3 regions of the Cupriavidus sp. FW305-F7 genome follow, and region 2 is predicted to be linked to each of the others. Evidence: predicted binding sites of a transcription regulator. Region 2 holds the regulator's gene; each other region holds the start of a gene.
What was found. The regulator sigma-54, encoded in region 2, starts transcription at its own class of promoters, with help from an activator protein. The targets are predictions, from matches to a motif close to TGGCANGNAANCTGCTTT.

Region 1 (7,639 bases), on a different contig from region 2:
GATCGCCGGGGCGGCGGTCTACCTGGCGTCGGCGGCCAGCACCTTCATGACCGGCCAGGCGCTGGTCGTGGACGGCGGCGTGACCATCTGAGCGTCTGGCCCCAGCGTTGCGGGCGCCGGCCTTCACGCCGGCGTCCGCCGCTTTCCTGCATTTCCCTCAACCTGCAGTGCAGTTCCGGGAGGCAGTCATGTCGAGCAATCCGCAGTTGGCCGGCACCTGGCCGGTCATGTCGCTGGCCGAGGCCCACGCCCGGCTTACCGCGCCCGGCGCGCCGTTCGAAACCGAAACGCGCGTGATCCGCGGCTTCCCCACCACAGTCTGGAAGAACGCCCCCCCCACGCTGCGCGAGCTGTTGCTGAATACGCGCGCGTTTGCCGACCGCACCTTCGTGGTCTACGAGGACGAGCGCGTCTCCTACGATGCCTTCCGGCGCGCGGCCATCGCCCTGGCCCATGCACTGGTGCGCGACGGCGTGCGCAAGGGCGACCGCGTGGCCGTAGCCATGCGCAACTTGCCTGAATGGCCGGTGGCGTTCTACGGCGCGCTGCTGGCGGGTGCCATCGTGACACCGCTCAATGCCTGGTGGACCGGGGCCGAGCTGGAGTATGGCCTGGCCGATTCGGGCAGCCGCGTGGCGATCGTCGATGCCGAACGGCTCGACCGCATCCTGGAACGCCTGACAGGCTGCCCGGCGCTGGAACGCGTCTATGCCTCACGTGTCGGCGGCACCGCCTCCGAGCCGCGTGTGGCCCCGCTGGAGAGCGTGATCGGCACCCCGGCTGACTGGGCCGCGCTGCCAGACCAGCCGCCGCCACAGGTCGATATCGATCCGGACGACGACGCCACCATCTTCTACACCTCGGGCACCACCGGCAAGCCCAAAGGCGCGCTCGGCACCCACCGCAACTCCACCAACGTGGCGGTCGCCGGCAGCTTCAGCCCGATCCGCAACCTGTTGCGCCGGGGCGAGCCGATTCCCGCGCCGGACCCCGCCGCACCGCAAAAGGCCATGCTGCTGGCGGTGCCGTTCTTCCACGTCACCGGCTGCATGGCGGTGCTCAACGGCGCCATCGCCACCGGCGGCAAGATCGTGCTGATGCACCGCTGGGACGCGCTGCGCGGCATGGAACTGATCGAGCGCGAGCGCTGCACCGCGGCCGGCGGCGTGCCCACCATCGCATGGCAGATCCTGGAGCATCCGGAGCGCGACCGCTTCGACCTGTCCTCGCTGGAGAACGTCAACTACGGCGGCGCGCCGGCATCGCCCGAACTGGTGCGGCGCATCGGCGAGGTATTCCCGCTGGCCGCACCCGGCATCGGCTGGGGCATGACGGAAACGTCGTCCACCTTCACCAGCCACAGCGCCGAGGAATACGTGATGCGCCCGGACAGCAGCGGCCCGGCACTGCCGATCGGCGAGATGAAGGTGGTGGACGGGTACGGCCGCGCGTTACCGCCCGGCGAAACCGGCGAGCTGATGGCGCGCGGCGCCAATGTCGTGCGCGGCTACTGGAACAAGCCCGAGGCCACGGCGCAGACCTTTGCCGACGGCTGGCTGCGCACCGGCGACATTGCACGGCTGGATGAGGAAGGCTACGTCTATATCGTCGACCGGATGAAGGACATGCTGATCCGCGGCGGCGAGAACATCTACTGCATCGAGGTGGAAAGCACCCTGTACGAGCATCCGGCGGTGATGGATGCCGCGGTGGTCGGGCTCGCGCACAAGACGCTGGGCGAAGAGCCGGCCGCGGTGGTCAGCTTGAAGCCCGGCATGCAGGCGAGCGAGGCCGAGCTGCAGGATTTCGTGCGCACGCGGCTGGCGGCGTTCAAGGTGCCGGTGCGTATCCTGATTTACCAGGAGATGCTGCCGCGCAATGCCAATGGCAAGATCCTGAAGTCGAACCTGCGCAAGCTGTTCGACGCAGCCGCCTGAATCGCGGCAGGACAGCCCCGACTCGACAAAAACAACAAGGACGACCAATTGACGGAACAAGCAAAGCGTGACCGCTCCCTGTCCACCCCAGTGCGGGCAATGACCGCGGTGGCACTCGCCGCCCTGGTGGCGGGCTGCGCCGCCGGCGGCACCAACCTGTCCGCGGTGCCAGAGCTGCGCCCCGGCGTGGCGGCAGGGTACCTGGCGGCCGATGCGCGCCCGGACAGCCTGAAGCTGCTGCCCGCGCCGCCGGCGCAGGGCTCCCCCGCCCTGGCGCTGGATGAAGACGCCGCGCGCCAGGCCGGCACGCTGCGCGGCTCGTCGCGCTGGCAGCTGGCCACCGAAGATGCCGTGCTGACGTTCCCGCAGGCTGCCAGCGCGTTCTCATGCGTGCTGGGCGTGCCGGTCAGCGAGAAAGACACGCCCTACCTGAACATCCTGCTGCGGCGCAGCCTGGTCGATGCCGGCCTGTCCACCTACGGCGTCAAGGACCGCTACAAGCGCACCCGCCCCTTTGTGGCCAACAAGACGCCGATGTGCACGCCGACCGACGCCGCCAAGCTGGAAAAGGATGGCTCGTACCCGTCCGGCCACAGCGCCATCGGCTGGGCCTGGGCGTTGATCCTGGCGGAGGTCGAGCCTGAACGCGCCAATGACATCCTGGCGCGCGGGCGCGCGTTCGGCCAGAGCCGCGTGGTCTGCAACGTGCACTGGCAAAGCGATGTCAACGAGGGCCGCATGATGGCCGCGGCAACGGTGGCGCGGCTGCATGCCGATCCCACCTTCCGCGCCGACCTGGACCAGGCCCGACGCGAAGTGGCGGCGGCACGCGCCAGCGGCGCGCGCCCGTCGCGCGACTGCCAGGCGGAGAGCGCAGCGCTGGCCCCCTGATCCGCCGGTTGCCGGGGCCGGCTACTGCACGGGTTACTTCACCGGGATGACCGTGCCCGCCGGCACCGGCACGGCGGTGACGCTGTTCTGCGGGCTGCCGCTGACAATGCGGTCGGAGTACGTCAGGTACACCAGCGTGTTGCGCTTGCGGTCGACCGCGCGCACGACGTGCAGGACCTTGAACAGGATCGACATGCGTTCGGAGAAGACGTTGTCCTGTTGCCGGATCGGCCCCTTGAAGGCGATCGTGCCCACCTGCCGGCAGGCGATCGATGCCTCCGGCGGGTCTTCGGCCATGCCCAGCTGGCCCTTGATACCGCCCGTGCGGGCGCGCGACACATAGCAGGTCACGCCGTCCACCTGGGGGTCGTCATAAGCTTCGATCACGACCTTGTCGGAGCCGGTCATGCGGAAATTGGTGCTGACGCTGCCGATCTCCTCGGCGTAGGCGCCCGAGGCGGCCGCCAGACAGGCGACGGCCAGGACCGTGCGGATGCGATTGCAGTTGCGCTTCATGGCGGGGTCGGTATTCAGGTCACCGACGACTTGATGTCGTCGTGGCGCTTTTCCATTTCCTGGCGCAGCGCGCGGCGCTGCTGGGCGGCGGCAAAGCGCTGGCGCTCCACCTCGTCGCGCGGCTCCAGCGGCGGCACCTCGGCCGGCGTGCCGTTGTCGTCCACGGCCACCATGGTGAAGTAGCAGCTGTTGGTATGGCGCACCAGCTTGCTGCGGATGTTCTCGGTTACCACCTTGATGCCGATTTCCATCGAGCTGCGGCCGGTGAAGTTGACCGAGGCCAGGAAGGTCACCAGCTCGCCCACGTGGATCGGCTGGCGGAACACCACCTGGTCGACCGACAGCGTCACCACGTAGCGGCCGGCGTAGCGGCTGGCGCAGGCATAGGCAACCATGTCCAGGTACTTGAGGATGGTGCCGCCGTGGACGTTGCCGGAGAAGTTGGCCATGTCCGGCGTCATCAGCACGGTCATGGAAAGCTGGTGGGACTGGTCGTTCATGATGCGGGTACGGATTGCGGGGCGGGATTTCGGGGGCGAACCTGCGAGGGCGGCATTGCCTGAATGCACGCCGGAACGCTGGCGCCGGCAGTTTAACCCGGATCGTGCCCGCCGTTGCCGGCGGCAGCCCGGTGCCGGCAAGGGTGGCCGTGCCGGGCAACAAAAAAGCGGCCTGCAAGGCCGCTTTTCACGCTGTGGACGCAAACTGCTTACTTCTTCTTGTTCACCGCGTCCTTGAAACCCTGCCCGGCAGAGAACTTGACCGTCTTGGCGGCCGGGATCTTGATGGTTTCACCGGTGCGCGGATTGCGGCCGGTGCGGGCGGCGCGTTTGCCGGCGCTGAAGCTGCCAAAGCCCACCAGCGTCACCGAATCGCCCTTTGCCACTGCCTTCTTGATACTGTCCAGCGCTGCGTTGAGCGCGCGCTCGGCGGCGGCATTGCTCAGTTCTGCTTCCGCGGCGATGGCCGATACCAGTTCACCTTTATTCATGGCTGATTTCCCTTGTTGGTCGTCGTCACCGATGTGCGTGCCTCGCGGCAAAGCCATCGATCGGCGCAGTCTAATCTGCCCGTTGCGCGTAGAGCAATCCCCAGTGGCACCAATGCGACAAAAAAACCCGCAAATCCTTGATTGAGGCCGGTTAGCGGGCAATTTCCATCGCTTTTCCCGCTTGCCAGAAGCCGACTTTGCCAGGCCGTCCTGCCGCGCGGCAACGCCAGGCCGGCCCTCGCCCCGGGGCAAACAAGGAGCATAGGACAAATTCCCACAAATGGGGCGCCGCACCATAACGGTTCAGCCTGCGCCGCCGCCGCGCGCCATTTCGGCGCATCCGCACCACCACGGCGATGCCACTGACAACACTGCCAGCAGCGCCGCCCCGGTCTGCGCGCGGCATTCCGGTGCGGTTTTACCCGACAAGGTGCACGTGGCACCAGGATGCGGCCATTGCTGGAATGCTTTTTGCATACCCACGCTCCCATTTTGAGCATGAGGTCACTATGGACAACTGGAAGACCGGCACCGACGCCCTGTTTATCCTGCTAGGCGCCATCATGGTGCTGGCCATGCACGCCGGCTTTGCCTTCCTGGAACTGGGCACGGTGCGCAAGAAGAACCAGGTCAACGCACTGGTAAAGATTCTGGTGGATTTTGCGGTTTCGACGATCGCCTATTTCTTTATCGGCTACACCATTGCCTACGGCGTGCAGTTCATGTCCGGGGCCGAAACGCTGGCGCAGAAAAACGGTTACGAACTGGTCAAGTTCTTTTTCCTGGCGACATTTGCCGCGGCTATTCCGGCGATTATCTCGGGCGGTATTGCCGAGCGTTCACGCTTCAATCCGCAGCTGGTCGCCACCTTCGTGCTGGTGGGTTTTGTCTATCCGTTCTTCGAAGGCATCGCCTGGAACCAGCGCTTTGGCGTGCAGGACTGGATCACGCGCGTGGCCGGCGCACCGTTCCATGACTTTGCCGGCTCGGTGGTGGTGCATGCGCTGGGCGGCTGGATCGCGCTGCCGGCGGTGCTGCTGCTGGGCGCGCGGCGCGGGCGCTACCAGAAGGACGGCCGCATCAGCGCCCATCCGCCCTCAAACATCCCGTTCCTGGCGCTGGGCGCCTGGGTGCTGGCTGTGGGCTGGTTCGGCTTCAACGTCATGAGCGCGCAGACGGTCGACAAGGTCAGCGGCCTGGTGGCGATCAACTCGCTGATGGCAATGGCCGGCGGCACGCTGGCGGCCTGGGCGGCCGGACGCAACGACCCGGGCTTTGCCTACAACGGGCCGCTGGCCGGGCTGGTGGCGGTGTGCGCGGGCTCGGACCTGATGCACCCGCTCGGCGCGCTGATCACCGGGGCGGTGGCCGGCGCGCTCTTTGTCTATATGTTTACGCTGGCGCAGAACAAATGGCATATCGATGACGTGCTCGGCGTGTGGCCGCTGCACGGGCTGTGCGGCGCCTGGGGCGGCATTGCTGCGGGCATCTTCGGGGCCAGGGCGTTGGGCGGGCTGGGCGGCGTGTCGCTGGGCGCGCAGGCAATTGGCACCGTGCTTGGCATCGTGGTGGCGCTGGCCGGCGGCACCCTGGTATATGGCGCGCTGAAGAAGCTGGTGGGCATCCGGCTGGATGCCGAAGGCGAATTCAACGGAGCGGACCTGACCTTGCACCGGATTTCGGCAACGCCGGAGCGGGAAACCAACTGGTAATGGTGCGGGCCGTCCTGATTTAAATAGACAAGCTGCGCAAGGCAGCTTGTCTTAACAATAATTTGCTTGCACTTCCGGTACGGCGTCTCAATAATTGCCGTGCCCATGTATTGCGCCGCAACAGCGCGCAGGGCTAGCACATCGCTGCCGGCTGAATCGGGGGATGTTGTGCCGGCGGCCGGCCGGACACCAACATTAAAGGACTACGCCGATGGATGCCACTACCTTCGATAACCTCAAGGCCCTGGTTGTCACCTACGCGACAGAATTCGGGGTCAAGATCCTGGCGGCCCTTGCCTTCTGGGTCATCGGCCGCTGGCTGATCCACTTTGTCGTGCGCATGGTGCAGAACGCGCTCGGCAAGCAGCAGGTCGATCCCACGCTGCTGCGCTATGTCGGCTCGATCGTCACCGTGACGCTGAACGTGGTGCTGGTGATTGGCATCCTCGGCTACTTCGGCATCCAGACCACGACCTTTGCCGCACTGATCGCCGCCGCTGGCGTGGCCATCGGCATGGCTTGGTCGGGGTTGATGGCGAACTTCGCTGCCGGTGCGTTCCTGGTGGTGCTGCGCCCGTTCAAGGTAGGAGACTTCGTGACAATCGGCGGCGTGACCGGCACGGTGCGCGAGATCGGCCTGTTCGCCACCTCGCTCGACACGCCAGACAATGTGCAAACCGTGGTCGGTAACAACAAGATCTTCAGCGATACCATCCAGAACTTCACGGCCAACCCGTACCGGCGCGTCGAACTGAAAGCGCAGCTTGCCGGCAGCACCGACACTGCCCATGCGGCAGCGCTGCTGAAGACCCGCATCGCGGAGATCCCCAACGTGCTGGCCGAGCCCCCGATCGACGTCGAGATCCTGGAGTTCACGCTGGTCGGCCCGGTGCTGGCGGTGCGTCCGCACTGCCACAATGACCACTACTGGCAAGTCTATTTCGATACCAACCGCATCATCCGCGAGAGCTTCGGCCAGGCCGGCTATGCCGCACCGATGCCGGCGCAGATGGTGGTGGTGCAACAGGCTGCCGCCCAGCAAGCCGCCGCGCAACAGGCCGCCTGACGACGGCTCGCAGCCGGTGTCAACGGGGGCCTGAGCGCCCGTAGTAGCGCATCAGCACCGCGCCTGCACCGCAGGCCGCCATCACCACGCCCAGCGGCAGCGCGGTGCCGTCGCGCCACAGGCTGACGGCCGCGCCGCCCAGCGTGCCGAGTGAAAACTGCAGCGTGCCCATCAGCGCCGAGGCCGTGCCGGCGCGATGGCCCTGATGGGCGAGCGACAGTGCCGACGCATTCGGCGATACGCAACCGAGCGCGCCGATAAAGACGAAAAATCCCGCCAGCAGCACCGGCAGCACCGCCACGCCTGCAAGCGCGGCAAAAGCGAGCGCCAGGCCCGCCGCGCAGGCCGCCAGCAGCGCGCCCCCGAGCACCTGATCGAGCGAGCGGCCGCGCACCAGCCTGGCGTTGAGCTGCGACATCGTGATCAGGCCCAGCGCATTGGCGCCGAACACAAAACCGTAGTGCGACGGCGCGATGCCGTGGAGCTGGATCAGCACGAACGGCGACCCGGAGATATACGCGAACAT
Region 2 (7,639 bases):
TATTCGTCGCCCTTCTTGCCCTTGCCCGACTTGCTGCAGGAAGCCATTTTCTCCTGCTGGGTCTTGGACGCGCCCTTGGACAGGCACTCCTTCATGAACGCCTTGCGTTCGTCGCCCTTCTTGCCGGCGGCTTGCGTATTGCAGGCCTTCATCTTGTCCTGCTGGGCGTTGGCTGCGGGCTTGTCCGGGGTAGCCGGGGTGGCGGGCGTGGCAGGCATGGCCGGCGTTGCCGGTGCGGTGGCCGCTGGCTTGGCTGGCGTGGCGGGGGTTGCCGGCGTGGCCGTGGTCTGTGCAAAAGCGCTGGCGGCGATCATCGGGGTGACCAGCGCGCACATCGCGATCAGTTTCTTCATGCTTGCTCTCCTGGATGTGGAAAACTTCATGGCCGCGCGCCATTGCCGGCGTTGCAGCTTCCGTAACGGGCGCGATGCCCATTACAGCACAAAACGGAGCATGCCTGAAGAACGTTGACGTTCTGCGTCAACGCCGTTGTAAGCAAATGAAAACGCTGGGGCTCAGAGCAGGCGGCCCTGGCCGCGCGAAACCGCATCGGCCTGCATCGCGGCGCGCTGCCGGTCCATGAAGTCGCGCAGCGTATCGATGCCGCGCAGGCGCAGGATGGTGTTGCGCACCGCGGCCTCGACCAGCACGGCCAGGTTGCGCCCGGCCGCCACCTGGATCTTGACCATGTGGATCGGCAGGCCCAGCACGTCCAGGTATTGCGAATCGAGCGGCAGCCGCTCGAACTCGCCGTCGTTGCGGCGCACCAACTGCACCACCAGTTTGATCTTCATCTTCCGCCGCACCGCGGTCTCACCGAAGATGGTCTTGATGTCGAGCAGGCCCAGGCCGCGCACTTCAAGCAGGTTCTGCAGCAGCGGCGGGCAGCGGCCTTCGATAAAATCCGGCCCCAGGCGCACGAAGTCCACGGCATCGTCGGCCACCAGCCCGTGGCCGCGCGAGATCAGTTCCAGGCCCAGTTCGCTCTTGCCCAGGCCCGATTCGCCCATGATCAGCACGCCCATGCCCAGGATGTCGAGGAAGACCCCGTGCATGGTCACGCGCGGCGCGGAGATGCGCGACAGGTACAGGCGCAAGTGGTCGATCACCGCGGCCGACGACACCGGCGTGGTGAACAGCGGCGTGGACGAGCGCGTGCAGCGCAGTTCCAGGTCGGGCGGCGGCTCCATGCCGTCGGCGATCACCAGGAAGGGCGGCTCCAACAGGATCAGCTCGCCCATCTGGCGCTTGCGGGTCTCATCGTCCAGCCGCTGGTAATAAGTGATTTCGGGCTTGCCGAGCACCTGGATGCGGTTGGGGTGGATCAGGTTCAGGTGGCCCACCAGGTCGGCGGCGGAGGTGGCTTCGCGGGCGAACTCCACGTCGAAGGCGCGGTCCGCGCCTTCCAGGCCGGCCACCCACGAGAGTTTGATGTCGGCTGCGTTGTCGTCGAAGATGGACTGGGAGGTGACGCCGGTGAGTTCCATGCGGTATGACTGGTGGGGCGGTTTGCGAAGCGCCTGGCGCCTGCCCGGTCTGGTGCCGGCCCGCCTGGGGGATCAGGGGATCAGGGATGCCATGCGATCAGCAGCTGATGGACGGCATCGGGCGTCGGCAGCGTGGCCAGTCCTTCGCGCATGTCGCGGTCGGAAAGCAGTTGCGCGATTTCTGACAGGATTTCCAGGTGCTGCTGCGTAGCCTGTTCGGGCACCAGCAGGAAGATCAGCAGCGATACCGGCTTGCCATCCGGCGATTCGAACGGAATCGGCTCGGCCAGGCGCATGAAGGCGGCCAGCGGCTGCTTCAGGCCCTTGATGCGGCCGTGCGGGATCGCCACGCCGGCGCCCAGGCCGGTGGATCCCAGCGACTCGCGCGCGAACAGGTTGTCCGTCACGATGGCGCGCGCCACACCATGGTTGTTCTCGAACAGGAGCCCGGCCTGCTCGAACACACGCTTCTTGCTGGTGACGCTGACGTCCAGGGTGATGTTGCCGGGTGGCAGCAATTTGGCCAAACGATTCATGGGCGATGCGCAGGATTTCAGTTAGCGGGCAGATCGTTCCGCGGGGCAGTGGGCTGGCTCCGGGCTGCCGTTGGCCTGGCCGGAGGCGTCCGGCCCATTATAGAGCAGCGACTACCCCCGTATTGTGCAGCGCAGCGGGGCAAGCCGGTGCAGAACGATACATGGTGATGCAATCGTGCCTCCGGGCCGGGAGCCGGCGCACCGATGCGGGGCGCGGCCAGGATTCCCTCTCTTTGTATGGCGCAGCATACACCTTGGCGCTGCGCTTGCGAACACTCTTGCCCATTCGGGTGAAAAGCGTTGGCTCCGGCGCCACAGCCGGGCCGCACCGCCAGTGCGGGCGCGGCATGCCGGCGGCAACCCGGAACGCAAGGGCGCAAAAAAGCCGCGCTTCGTGGCGCGGCTTGCCTGTTCAATCCTGATTCAGCAGCCCGCTGCGGGGCTGCCGGGCACGGTCATTGCTGCATTTGCGCTGCGGCCATCTGGTACTTGACCGCTTCGCGGTCGTGGCCTTGCACGCGATCCTTGTAGCGGATCACCTGACGGTCCAGCTTGTCGACGAGTGCGTCGATCGCTGCATATAGGTCTTCGTGATGCGCCTCGACAAAGATGTCCTTGCCCTTGAGATGTAGATTAATTTCCGCGTACTGACGCCGGTCCTTTTCCTTGTGGTTGTCGACAGAGAGCAGCACGCTAACGCCAATGACCTGATCGAAATGCCTGACGATTCGCTCCAGCTTCGTTTCCACGTACTCACGCAGAGGGGGCGTGATGTCCAGGTGGTGTCCACTGATCTTGAAGTTCATAGCGCTTCTCCTTCTGAAAGAGCCTCACCAGGCAGGCGGTGGGCTCGGCTACAAAGACTTGCGGAGATTGACTGCGGGGATCTTCAGGGCTTCGCGATACTTGGCAACAGTGCGGCGCGCAACAACAAAGCCTTGCTCACCCAGCAGTTCGGCAATGCGACTGTCGGAAAGGGGATTCCTCGGGTCTTCGGCTCCTATCAGTTGCTTGATCAAGGCGCGGATGGCCGTTGATGAAGCCGCGCCACCGGTTTCGGTGGACACGTGGCTGCCGAAGAAGTACTTCAGTTCGAAAGTACCCATCGGCGTTGCCATGAATTTATTGGTCGTCACCCGGGAGATGGTTGACTCGTGTAAACCCAGTGTATCGGCAATCTCCCGCAAAACCAAGGGGCGCATGGCGATTTCGCCGTGACTGAAAAAGTTCTTTTGACGCTCGACAATGGCCTGCGAGACACGCAGGATTGTGTCGAACCTTTGCTGGATGTTCTTGATCAGCCAGCGCGCCTCTTGCAGCTTTTGCTGCAGTCCGGCCGTGCCGGACTCACCCTTCGCGCCACGCAGGATTTGGGCATACATATCGTTGATGCGCAGCCTCGGCATCACATCCGGATTGAGCTGCGCGATCCAGCCGCCGCCACCCTTGCGCACGAACACGTCCGGCACCACAAAGTCCGCTTCCGGGCGGCTGTACGCATGGCCGGGGTAGGGCGCCAGCGAGCGGATCAGTTCGTGTGCGGACTTCAGTGCCACTTCATCTACCTGCAGTGCCTTCTTCAGCCGCGTGTAGTCGCGTACTGCGAGCAACTCCAGGTGATTGCTAACGATGTTCAGCGCCAGTTCGCGTTGCGGGTGCGTCAGGCGTCGCAACTGCAGGGCCAGGCACTCGGCGGCGTTGCGCGCACCCACGCCGGGCGGGTCGAAACTCTGCAGCAGCGTGAGGATGGCGTGGACTTCGTCGATCTCGAACTCGAGTTCTTCCGGCAACTCCGTGCAGATCTCCTCAAGCGATGCGCTCAGGTAGCCATCGTCGTCGAGCGATTCGATCAGGAAGATGGCCAGGCCTTTGTCGCGCGCCGAGATCTTCAGCGGCGTGAGCTGCTCCATCAGGTACTCGCGCAGCGTGGGCTCGGCCTCGCGCAGCTGCATCGGCGTTTTTTCATCCTCGTCGCCCTGGGGGCGGCGGGCAAAGTCGTCCAGGCTCCAGTCGCCGCTGCCGTAGTCGTCGCCGTTGCCGCTGTCGCCATAGCTGTCGTCGTCACCCGCGCCGTCGGCGCGAGCCTCGCCATTGCCCTGGGGCTCAGCCGGGGCGGGCGCCGGTGCGCTCTGCAGGTTGACCGAGCCGTCGGCCGCCACGCGCAGCGGGCTTTCGATCCAGTCGTTCTCGCGCTCGAGCAGCGGGTTTTCCGTCAGCGCCTGTTCGACCTCTTGCTGCAGTTCCAGCGTGGAGAGCTGCAGCAGCCGGATCGACTGCTGCAGTTGCGGGGTCAGGGCCAGATGCTGGGAAAGACGGAGCTGTAGCGACGGTTTCATGCGAGCTATTCTATGCGCATCTTTCCGTTGTTGGAACGGAAATTGCTATCGCTTATGCGGTCCGATCGCCGCTGGCTGTGGGAGGGCCCACGCGCGCCCGCGAAGAGGCCTGCCGCTCGCGGGCAGGCCGTTAAGTCACATGCGGAAGTTCTCGCCCAGGTAGACGCGCCGCACTGCGTCATTGGCGATGATTTCCTCGGGCTGGCCCGCGGCCAGCACCGTGCCTTCGCTGATGATGTAGGCGTGGTCGCAGATGCCGAGCGTCTCGCGCACGTTGTGGTCGGTGATCAGCACGCCGATATTGCGTGCCTTGAGGAAACTGACGATGCGTTGGATCTCGCCCACGGCGATCGGGTCCACGCCGGCGAAGGGTTCGTCCAGCAGGATGAAGCGCGGCGACGACGCCAGCGCGCGCGCGATTTCGACACGGCGGCGCTCGCCGCCCGATAGCGACAGCGCCGGGTTGTTGCGCAGGTGCGCGATCTGCAGGTCGTCGAGCAGCGAATCCAGGCGGCGCTCGATCTCGGTCTTGGGCAGCGGCTTGCCGTTGCTCACCTGAAGCTCCAGCACCGCGCGGATGTTCTCTTCGACGTTGAGCTTGCGGAACACCGAGGCTTCCTGCGGCAGGTACGATAGCCCCATGCGCGCGCGCTCGTGGATCGGCAGGCCGCTGATGTGGTCGCCGTCGAGCACGATATCGCCTTCGTCCAGCGCCACCAGGCCCACGATCATGTAGAACGAGGTGGTCTTGCCCGCGCCGTTAGGCCCGAGCAGGCCGACCACCTCGCCGCTCTTCACGTCGAGCGAGACGTCCTTGACCACCGTGCGCGAGCCATAGCGCTTCTTCAGGTGGCGCACGACCAGCGTGCTGCCGCCGGGAAGGACGGTGGAGGCTTCGACGGAAGGCTTGTCGGCGATGGTTGCGGTATCGGTCATTGGCACGGTCTGGCGTTCAGGCGTTTCTGGCGCGGGCAGGCAAGCCGGCGCCAGGCGTCAGGGTTTGTTGGCAGGCGCGGGCGCCGTCTTCAGGTCCAGCGGCGAGCCGCCATTGCCCGTGGCGCCGGCCTTCTGGTCCTGGCGCGGCGACAACACCGCGCGCACGCGACCGGACGGATTGGCGGCCGCGGCGTCGCCGCTGCCGCCGCCGGCGGCCGTGTAGAACTCCTTGCGGCTGTCGTAGGTCAGCACCGCGCCGCGGATCTCATCGACCTGCTTGGCGCCCTGCAGGCGCGCCATGCGGGCATTGCCGATCAGCTTGGAGTACTCCTGCTTGCCGTCGTACTCGATGCGGTCGCCCCAGCCGTCGATGTATTCGTCGACGCCTTCGCGCTTCTGGCGGATGTAGGCCTGCTTGCCCGGCTTGGCGGTGGCTACCGCGAACTGGTAGCCCTCGGGGTCGGTGCGCAGTTCGGCGGCGTCGGACTTCAGGATCATGGTGCCCTTGGTTAGCACCACGTTGCCGGTCAGCGTATAGATCTGCTTGACGTCGTCGTAGCTGGCGTTGTCCGCCTCCAGCACCATCGGCTTGTCGCGGTCCGCTCGCTCGGCCAGGGCGGGCTGGGCCAGCAGGCCGAAGGCCATGGCCAGGGCGAGCAGAGCCGGGGCGGTGCGTCGACGGGACGATGTCGTCAGGGAAGCAGTCATGTTGGCAGGGGTTGCTTGAGGGCGTCTGGGTACGTTGGTGCGGGTTGGTGCGGCCCCCGGGCCGGGGCTCAGGACCCCGGCGCGCGGCCTGGGGACGGCCCGGTGATGATGGTGCCGCGTACATTGCCGAGCAATTGTACTTCGCGCGTGACGTTGTTGAAGATCAGGCCGTTGGCGGTCATCACCGACGGGCCGCGCGTCAGCTTGACTGGCTTGTCGGTCTTGACGATGTCGTCATTGATCAGCAGCTGGAAATAACTGGATGCGGCGGTCAGCTGCGGGTCCTTGGACACGTCCACGCCCTGCTGGCGCATGACGAAGCCGTTGCCGTACAGGTCGATCACCGAGCCCTCGGCGTTCATGCGGCCCATATCGGCGCGGGCGGTGACCGGCGGGCGGTCCGGCTCGTACGCGCGCATGGCGGGCCGGGTCACTTCGTAGGTCTGGTCGTCCTCGAAATGGACCATGCGCTCGCCGGTGAAGCGGATCTTGGTGCTGCCGTCCGGCGCCAGCTCGGTGGCCGAGAAGCGGTCCATGAAGTAATCAGGCTCATGCTTCTTGGTGCTTTGCGCGGCCAGGTCTTCCTTGGGGGAGTTGATCTGGACCAGCCAGAACGTGCTGCCCGCCACGAAGGCCATCAGCAGCAGCGGCAGCAGCCGCATGACGATGCCGCTGAGGGAGGCGAGGAGTGCCTGCATGGTGTCCTTGGCGTTGTGCCGGTTGTGCCGGGCCCGCGCCCGCTCAGATGACCTTGGCGCGGGTCAGGTCGTGGATATGCAGCGCGCCGGTCAGGCGGCCGTCGTCGTCCACCACCAGCAGCTGGTTGATGCGGTTGGCTTCCATCACCTGCACCGCCTCGACGGCGAGCTGGTTCTCGTTGACCACGTGCGGGTTGCGGTGCATGACCTCGCCGATGGGCACGGTCTTCCAGTCGCGCGGGGTTTCCAGCAGGCGGCGCAGGTCGCCGTCGGTGAAGACGCCGATGGCGTGTCCGTCCGGATCCACCACGGCGGTCATGGCCATGCCCTTGCGGGTGATTTCCATCAGCGCCTGGGCCAGCGGCGTGTTCTCACGCACCTCGGGCACGGCGTTGCCGGTGCGCATCACGTCGCGCACATGGGTCAGAAGCTTGCGCCCGAGCGCGCCGCCGGGGTGCGAGCGGGCGAAGTCTTCCTCGCCAAAGCCGCGCGCGTCCAGCACCGCCACTGCCAGTGCATCGCCGAGCGCCAGCGCCGCGGTGGTGCTGGCCGTCGGCGCCAGGTTCAGCGGGCAGGCTTCTTTCTCGACCGCCGCGTCCAGGTGGACGTCGGCCAGCTTGGCCAGGTTGGAGTCGGGGTTGCCGGTGACCGAGATCAGCCGCGCGCCGATGCGCTTGACGATCGGGATGATCGACAGCAGCTCGCCGGTCTCGCCAGAATTGGAGAAGGCGATCAGCACGTCGTCGCGCGTGACCATGCCCAGGTCGCCGTGGCTGGCTTCGGCCGGGTGCACAAAGAACGCCGGCGTGCCGGTAGAGGCCAGCGTGGCCGCGACCTTGCGTCCGATATGGCCGGACTTGCCAATGCCCGAGACGACCACGCGCCCGGTGCATTGCAGGATCAGCAGCACGGCACGGGCAAAGTCGCCGTTCAGGCGT
Region 3 (7,639 bases), on a different contig from region 2:
CCGGCGCGGCCGGATGCCGCCAGCAGTCGCCCAGCGAAACGCCTTCGACAATGATCCGCCCCGGCCATACCGGCCCCAGGCCGACCAGCAGCGTGCGCAGCAGGAAGCCGGCGTCGAGCTGCCCGTTGACCGCATGCGCCTTCAGGTAGTCGTAGAGGTTGCCCAGCCGCGCCGGCCGGCCGAACAGCGCCGGAGTCGCCTCCATCACCTCGCCCAGGCGGCGCAGCAGGCCGGCGCGGCCTTCCAGCCCCACCAGCGGGTTGTGCTGCGCGACCTGGAAGGCGTGGGCGATGCTGTCGGCATCGATGCGCTGCAGCCGCTCGGCGTCCGCGCGCAGCGGATCGCCCGGCGCGGCCGAGAAGCCGCCGCGCGCGAACAGGACGAAGCTGGCCACGCCCAGCCCTTCCGAGCGCGTCAGCACCAGGTCGCTGGCCGGATCGCGGTAACGCCAGTCCGGGCCGGCGCCGGCATCCAGCAGTACGCTTGGAATGACCAGGTCGATGCCGATGCGGGCGCGCTCCTCGCGGTGCTCTGGCCCGCTCAGCGCGGCACGCTCGCACAACACCTGCCAGCGGTCCGCGCGCTGGTCGACGGCGCCACTTTCAAAATGGCGCCAGCGGCTGTGGTACGGCACCTGCAGGTCCGGATAGCGCTGGCGGATGGTGCTGGCGACATAGTCGGCAATTGCATGCACGCGGTCCGGATGCCAGGTGAAAAGCTCGGACGCGCCGCTGGCCACGTGTTCGGTGACCGCCGCGCAATGCGTGCGCACCGCCTCGGCACACAGCAGCGCCGAGGCGGGATGCCCTTCCGGCACCGGGCTCAGCCAGCCGGCACCCGGCCGCATCTCGTTACCTGTGCCCTGGCGGTCCATGCCGGGCTTGCCATCCTCGGGAAACATCGTCATTCGTTCAACCCCCTGCCCTTTGCCAGGGCCAGTTCGTTCGCATCCGGCGGCGTGTAGTGCGTAAAGTAGCCGGCGGCCACCTTGGCATCGATCTCGACACGGGCATCGGCGGGGATCAGGGCCTCGGGGATGGCCACCTGCTCGACCACCTCGATGCCCTGCGCCACCAGCGCGCCATGCTTCATGTTGCTCATCGACGCCCAGCGGTCGATGCGGCGGATGCCCAGCCAATGGAACACATCCGGCATCAACTCCTGGAAACGCATGTCCTGCACGCCTGCCACGCATTCGGTGCGGGCAAAGTAAGTCTCGGCACGGTCGCCGCCCACCTGCCGCTTGCGGGCGTTGTAGACCAGGAACTTGGTCACCTCGCCCAGCGCGCGGCCCTCCTTGCGGTTGTAGACCACCAGCCCGACACCGCCCTGCTGCGCCATCTCGATGCACACCTCGATGCCATGTGCCAGATACGGCCGGCAGGTACAGATGTCTGACCCGAACACATCCGATCCGTTGCATTCATCGTGCACGCGGCACGCCACGCGGGTCTCGGGCTTGCCCAGCTGGCTGACGTCGCCGAAGAAGTACAGCGTCATGCCGCCGATGGGCGGAAGGAACACCTTCAGGTCCGGCCGCGTCACCAGTTCCGGGAACATGCCGCCGGTCTGCTCGAACAGGCTGCGGCGCAGCACGCTTTCCTTGATGCCGAAACGGGCCGCCAGCCCGGGTAGGTACCACACCGGGTCGACCGCCGCCTTGGTCACCCGCACGTCGCCATTGGCATGGAGGATGTCGCCGTCGGGCTTGAGCCGGCCGGCCGCAATGGCCGACACCAGCTCCGGCATGTTGATATGCGCACGGGTGACGGCGATGGTCGGGCGAATATCCACGCCGGCCGCGATGCGGTCGGCAAAGACGGTGGAAACCAGGTGGCCCCAGGGATCCAGCGAGACAATTTTCTCCGGGTCGCCCCATTGCGGATGCGGCCCAATGGCTTCCGCCGGCGCGGTATCGGTCAGGTCGGTGCGATGGTCGCGCTGCAAAGCGCCCGCGGCAACCGCCAGGGCCCGGTAGATGGCGTAGGCGCCAGCATGAGTGCCGATCACATTGCGCTGTGCCGGATTCGCCAGGCTGGCGATGACCGGCCCGCGCTCGGCCGCCGTGGGGGCGCCCCAGTGGATGGGCTCGGCCGGCTTGTCGCGGCGTGCGTGTGAGGTGAGGACGATATGGTCGGACATGGCACCCTCGGTTCCCGATGGAATCCTGACCAAATGGTCAGGTTTACGATTCCATACTAGGCAACCTTTGTGCCATCGCCCAATGCCCGTTTACGCGAGTGTTGCGGCAATGTGTGTGGCGCCGAACGCAAGTCCGCGCTGGCGGCATGCACGCATCGCGTGCCGGCGGCGGGACATCGCGGGTGCATACGCACCAACAAAAGGCGCGCACGGCCATGCGGGCACGGCGCCGTCCGGGGCAAACCGTGCCGCCGCTGCGCGGCAGTGCCTGCAAGCATTACACGCTTTGCCGGCCGGCGGGGTCGCGGCCGTTGCCCAGCAGCGCACGCAGCGCCGCCAGCAGCTGGGCGCTTTCGATGTAGCGATAAAACAGCACGCCGGCCACATTGCTGAGCCCCCACGCGGCAACCATGCCGAGCGCGTTCAGCACCGGCTGGCCCGGCGCCAGGTTCGACACCAGCGCGTTGACCAGCAGGCAAACCGGAAAGTGAACCAGGAACACCGAATAGGAAATGCGCCCGAAGAAGCCGACCACGCGCGCCCGCGGCCAGCGCTCCAGCCAGCCGCCGCGGCGCGCCACCGCCAGCAGCAGCGCAGTGGCAAGCGCCACCGCGATGCGCAGCCGGAAATCCACCGCCAGCGCCGCCAGCGCGACCGCGCCGATAAGCAGCAGCGGCAACACCGGGCGGCCGGGGTTGGACGCCCAGTAGGCCAGCGCCCCCATGCCATAGGCGCCGAAGAAGTACACGGCCCAGATATCCCACGCGGCATCGCGGTTGAACCAGAACAGCGACGCCACCGCCACCAGCGCCACGATGCCGATGCTGGCCCCGGCACCCGCCGGCGCTTTCCCGCCCGCCACGGCGCGCGCGGCCCACAGCGCGCCCAGCAGCAGCGCAAACAGCTGCAGGTCGATAGCCACGTACCAGACCCCGGCCGAGAGCGCATCGACATCGAGCACGTTATGCAGCAGCGTCACGTGCGCCAGGAACTGCAGCAGGCCGGGCGGCGCGGGGATCGAGTCGTGCACCATCCAATGGCGCGCCAGGGCGGCACCGGCAATGCTGAGCAGCAGCGCCGCGGCAAAGGGCACCACCAGCTTCTGGTAGCGCCGCCACAGCACCAGCAGCGGATGCTGGCGGATCTCCAGCCGGCCATGCGGCGCCAGGCTGCGCGCGGCGAGAAAGCCGCTGATCACTAGGAAGACCTGCACAGCGATGCGGGCGTAGTCGTACAGCCAGTCCACCAGCCCCGGGGCCAGCCGATACGCGGTATCGGACATCGGGCCATAGAAGGCCAGGTGATGGAGCACGATCAACTGGGAGCTGACCGCTTTCAGGGCGTCGATGCAAGGCAGGCGCGACGGACGAGGGCTCATTGTTATAGGAATGCTGCAATTGCCACGGAAGGCGCGATTCTACCTGCTTGCACCGGCTCTAATATGGCGCATACGCCACTACCTATAGATTCGTTACACACTGCCCCGGCTTGTTGCGAGTTTGCCGTCGCGGCCCAAAATTCAACTGTCGGGTGGATAGGGGGGACGTCAGGCTTGAACCACGCATTCAAGGGACGCTTCTTTGTGCGCCAGTAGGCTAAGCTACAATCACCATTGCCACTGGGGCCCGCTTATGCAGCACCGCACGCTCTTCTCCCGCGCCGGTCACGCCTTCCGTTGCGGCTTGGCTGTGTGCTCCCTCATCGCCCTTCTGTCCGCGGCCCTGGCGGGATGCGAGGGAGTCCCGCGGGATACCGCGGCGACACCGCCACCGCCCCGTCAACCGATTGCGCCCAGCGACGACGTGTACCCCGCCCCGACCACGGTGCGCGACACGAGACCTGCGGCGCGCACTCCGTAGGCGGCATTTGCCGGCCGCGCCCCAGCAACCGCGGCCTGATTAGCCGGCCGAGCGCTGCAAGCGCATCGATACCGAAAAGCTGTCCGCGGGATGCACCGTCACCGAGACTTCGAACGTCTCGCCGGCCGCATCCATATAGCGCCGCACGATCTTCAGCGCCGCGGCGCCAGGGTCCAGCCTGAGCGCGTCAGCAACGCGCCGGTCGCTGACCGCAACCGCGCGCACATCCTGGTAGATCTCTGCAATCTGCCGGTCATAGCGTGACTCGATCAGCGTGCTGACCAGCGTGTCGGGCGACTCCCGCACCATCTCGCCGATCTCCGCATAGGCAGGATCCACGTAGACATCGGTCCACGCCATCGGCGTGCCGTCCTTGCCGCCATCCATGCGCAGGCTAGAGATGCGCAGCCAACGCGCACCGGGCGCGCAGCCGATTTCCGCCGCGACGTCGGCCGGCACGGCAACCTCCTCGACCGACTGCACCACGCGCAGGTGCTCCGCGCCGAACTGCACCAGGTCATCCACCGACGCCAGCGACGGCCGGAACACCGGCCGCGGCCTGGCCGATTCCACCCGCGTGCCCACGTTCTTGCGCCGCGACACCAGTCCCAGCTGCTGCAACTCCTGCAGCACCGCACGGATGGTGTAGCGGCTGGCCTGGTACTGCTCGCACAGCTCGAATTCGGTGGGCAGCAGCGACCCGACCGCGTAGCGGCCGGTGGTGATCCCCTCGATAAGTTGCCTGCTGATCTCTGCTGGATTGGATTTATTCATGACCGCCTGCCGCGTCACAACCATTGAACGCGGGTTAACCCTCATTTTCTAAATATGTTCGAACATATTTAATGTGGATATGTTCGAACATATTACCGGACTGCCCCTTTCCCCTCAAGGTAGCACCATGACCCTGTTCTCTGCCCCCACCGCCAGCACCGTCGTTGATTCCATCCTGTTCCGCGATGCCTTTGGCACCGCCAAGATGCGCCAGATCTTCTCCGATGTGGCGCTGATCCAGCGCTATATCGACGTCGAGGTCGGGCTCGCCAGGGCCGAGGCCAGGGTCGGCGTGATCCCGGCGGAAGCAGCCGAGGTCATCGCCCGCGAATCGCGCCTGGAGCGCATCGACTTCGACCACATGCGCGAGGAGACCGACATTGTCGGCTATCCGATCCTGCCGCTGGTGCACCAGCTGGTAGCGATGTGCGGCGAGGCCGGACGCTACGTGCACTGGGGCGCCACCACGCAAGACATCATGGACACCGCGGTCGCGCTGCAGGTGCGCGACGCGCTCGACAGCATCGACGCCGATATCCGCGAACTGCGCGGCATCCTGGCCGACCTGGCGGTGAAGCACCGCGACACCCCGATGGCGGGCCGAACCCACCTGCAGCAGGCGCTGCCGGTGACCTTCGGCTACAAGGTGGCGATCTGGCTGGCCATGTTCGACCGCCACCAGCAGCGCCTGGCAGAACTGCGCCCCCGCGTGGCCGTGGTCGAATTCGCCGGCGCCGCGGGCACGCTGGCGTCGCTGGGCGGACAAGGCGACAACAAAGGCTTCGTCGTGCAGGAAGCCCTGGCTGAAGAACTGGGCCTGGGCGTTCCCGCAACCACCTGGCACGTGGCGCGCGACGGCTTTGCCGAGGCAGTGAACCTGCTCGCACTAATCACCGGCTCGCTCGGCAAGATCGCGCTCGACATCATGATCATGGCGTCGACCGAGTTCGCCGAGGTCTACGAGCCCTTCGTCAAGGGCCGTGGCGCCAGCAGCACCATGCCGCAGAAGCGCAACCCGATCTCCAGCGAGCTGATGCTGGCGGCCTCCAAGGCGGTGCGCCAGCACGCCGGCCTGATGGTCGACGCGATGGTGCAGGACTTCGAACGCGCCACCGGCCCCTGGCATGCGGAATGGATCGCCATCCCCGAGAGCTTCATCCTGAGCGCCGGCGCGCTGCACCAGGCCAGGTTCGCGCTGGGCGGCCTGATCGTCGATGAAGCCCGCATGAAGCACAACCTGGGCATCTCCAAGGGCCTGATCGTGGCCGAGGCCGTGATGATGGGCATGGCCCCCCATATCGGCCGCCAGCAGGCGCACGACGTAGTCTACGACGCCTGCCGCACCGTCAACGAACACGGCGGAACGCTGGCCGACGCGCTCGCCGCGCTGCCCGAGGTCACCCAACACTTCGACCGCGCCACCATCGACCGCATGACCGATCCGGCCAACTACCTGGGCCTCGCGCCGCAGATGGTCGACCGCGCCATTGCCCTTTCCAAGCAATCCGCAGCCTGAAACCGCAGACCAGTCGCCCGGCATGCCGCTGAACAAGGCACAGGCGATCTGCCATCACAAGAACACCGACACAGGAGACAAACCCCATGAACCCCATCAGCAAGCTGGCCGCGTGCGCGGCACTGGCCATCGCCACGGCGGCGGCCGCTACCCCGGCGTTGGCCCAGGCCTGGCCGACCAAGCCGATCACCTGGATCGTCCCGTTCGCAGCGGGCGGACCGACCGACGCGCTGGCGCGCACCATTGCCGAGCGCGTCTCGCGCGAGGTCGGCCAGTCGATCATCATCGAAAACTCGCCGGGCGCCGGCGGCACTGTCGGCGCGGCCAAGGCGGCGCGCGCGCCGGCTGACGGCTACACCATGCTGGTGGGGCACATGGGCTACATGGGCGCGGCCCCCGCGCTGTACAAGAAGCTGCCCTACGACCCGGTCAAGGATTTTGCGCCGGTGTTCCGCTTCCCGGATACGCCGATGGTACTGATGGTGCGCAAGGACCATCCCGCCAAGGACGTGCGCGCGCTGGTCGAGTACGGCAAGAAGAACCCGGGCAAGCTCAATATCAGCAACGCCGGCATGGGCTCCACCTCGCACCTGGTGGCGACGCTGTTCGCCGCGTCGGCGGGTATGCAGGTGTCGCTGGTGCCGTACAAGGGCGCCGGCCCCGCGCTGATCGACGTGATCGGCGGGCAGGTGGATGGCATGTTCGACCAGACCAATACCGCGCTGCCGCAGATCACCGAGTCCAAGGTGCGGCCACTGGCGGTGACCTCGGCCACCCGCGTGGCGCAGCTCAAGGATGTGCCGACGCTGGCGGAGTCGGGGCTGCCCGGCTTTGAAGCCAGCACGTGGTACGGCATCTACGCGCCCAGGGGCACGCCGCAGGCCGTGGTCGACAAGATGCAGCAGGCCTACCTGAAGGTGATGAGCGACAAGGCCTTCACCGGCAAGATGACCGCACAGGCAATCCAGATGCTGCCGCCTGAGCAATACACCGCCGCGGCGCTGGGCAAGCACACCCAGTCCGAGATCACCCGCTGGAAGACCGTGGCGGCCAAGGCCAACATCTCGCTGGACTGAGCACCATGTCCGGATTGCGCATAGAACACGACGCCTTCGGGCCGGTCGACATCCCCGCCGACCGCTACTGGGGCGCCCAGACGCAGCGGGCGCTGGCGATCTTCGAGGTCGGAGAAGAACGCTTCCCCGCCTGCCTGGTCCACGCCTTCGGCGCGCACAAGATGGCGGCGGCCAAGGCCAACCTGCGCTGCGGCGTGCTGGATGCCGCCATCGCCGAGGCCATCATCGCCGCCGCGGCCGAGTTGCGCAGCGGCCAGTTCGACAGCCATTTT

Region 1: the regulator sigma-54 is predicted to act here: its motif matches at 4,796-4,813, upstream of AC3WL8_RS05130 (ammonium transporter).
Region 3: the regulator sigma-54 is predicted to act here: its motif matches at 2,200-2,217, upstream of AC3WL8_RS06350 (GTP cyclohydrolase II).

Annotation. Positions count from the first base shown of each region.
Region 1 is NZ_JBYSYC010000004.1:58,027-65,665, forward strand. It holds gene AC3WL8_RS05100 (SDR family oxidoreductase) at 1-91, shown strand, start outside; gene AC3WL8_RS05105 (class I adenylate-forming enzyme family protein) at 189-1,937, shown strand; gene AC3WL8_RS05110 (acid phosphatase) at 1,986-2,828, shown strand; gene AC3WL8_RS05115 (CreA family protein) at 2,862-3,344, opposite strand; gene AC3WL8_RS05120 (acyl-CoA thioesterase) at 3,359-3,844, opposite strand; gene AC3WL8_RS05125 (HU family DNA-binding protein) at 4,054-4,335, opposite strand; gene AC3WL8_RS05130 (ammonium transporter) at 4,845-6,047, shown strand; gene AC3WL8_RS05135 (mechanosensitive ion channel family protein) at 6,259-7,113, shown strand; gene AC3WL8_RS05140 (Bcr/CflA family multidrug efflux MFS transporter) at 7,133-7,639, opposite strand, start outside.
Region 2 is NZ_JBYSYC010000007.1:59,259-66,897, forward strand. It holds gene AC3WL8_RS08730 (PsiF family protein) at 1-353, opposite strand, end outside; gene hprK (HPr(Ser) kinase/phosphatase) at 516-1,487, opposite strand; gene ptsN (PTS IIA-like nitrogen regulatory protein PtsN) at 1,568-2,023, opposite strand; gene hpf (ribosome hibernation-promoting factor, HPF/YfiA family) at 2,479-2,829, opposite strand; gene AC3WL8_RS08750 (RNA polymerase factor sigma-54) at 2,878-4,359, opposite strand; gene lptB (LPS export ABC transporter ATP-binding protein) at 4,495-5,295, opposite strand; gene lptA (lipopolysaccharide transport periplasmic protein LptA) at 5,353-6,003, opposite strand; gene lptC (LPS export ABC transporter periplasmic protein LptC) at 6,072-6,701, opposite strand; gene AC3WL8_RS08770 (KpsF/GutQ family sugar-phosphate isomerase) at 6,745-7,639, opposite strand, start outside.
Region 3 is NZ_JBYSYC010000005.1:39,426-47,064, reverse strand. It holds gene AC3WL8_RS06355 (URC4/urg3 family protein) at 1-907, opposite strand, end outside; gene AC3WL8_RS06350 (GTP cyclohydrolase II) at 904-2,142, opposite strand; gene AC3WL8_RS06345 (acyltransferase family protein) at 2,420-3,520, opposite strand; gene AC3WL8_RS06340 (GntR family transcriptional regulator) at 4,041-4,775, opposite strand; gene AC3WL8_RS06335 (class-II fumarase/aspartase family protein) at 4,903-6,291, shown strand; gene AC3WL8_RS06330 (tripartite tricarboxylate transporter substrate binding protein BugD) at 6,378-7,367, shown strand; gene AC3WL8_RS06325 (class II fumarate hydratase) at 7,373-7,639, shown strand, end outside.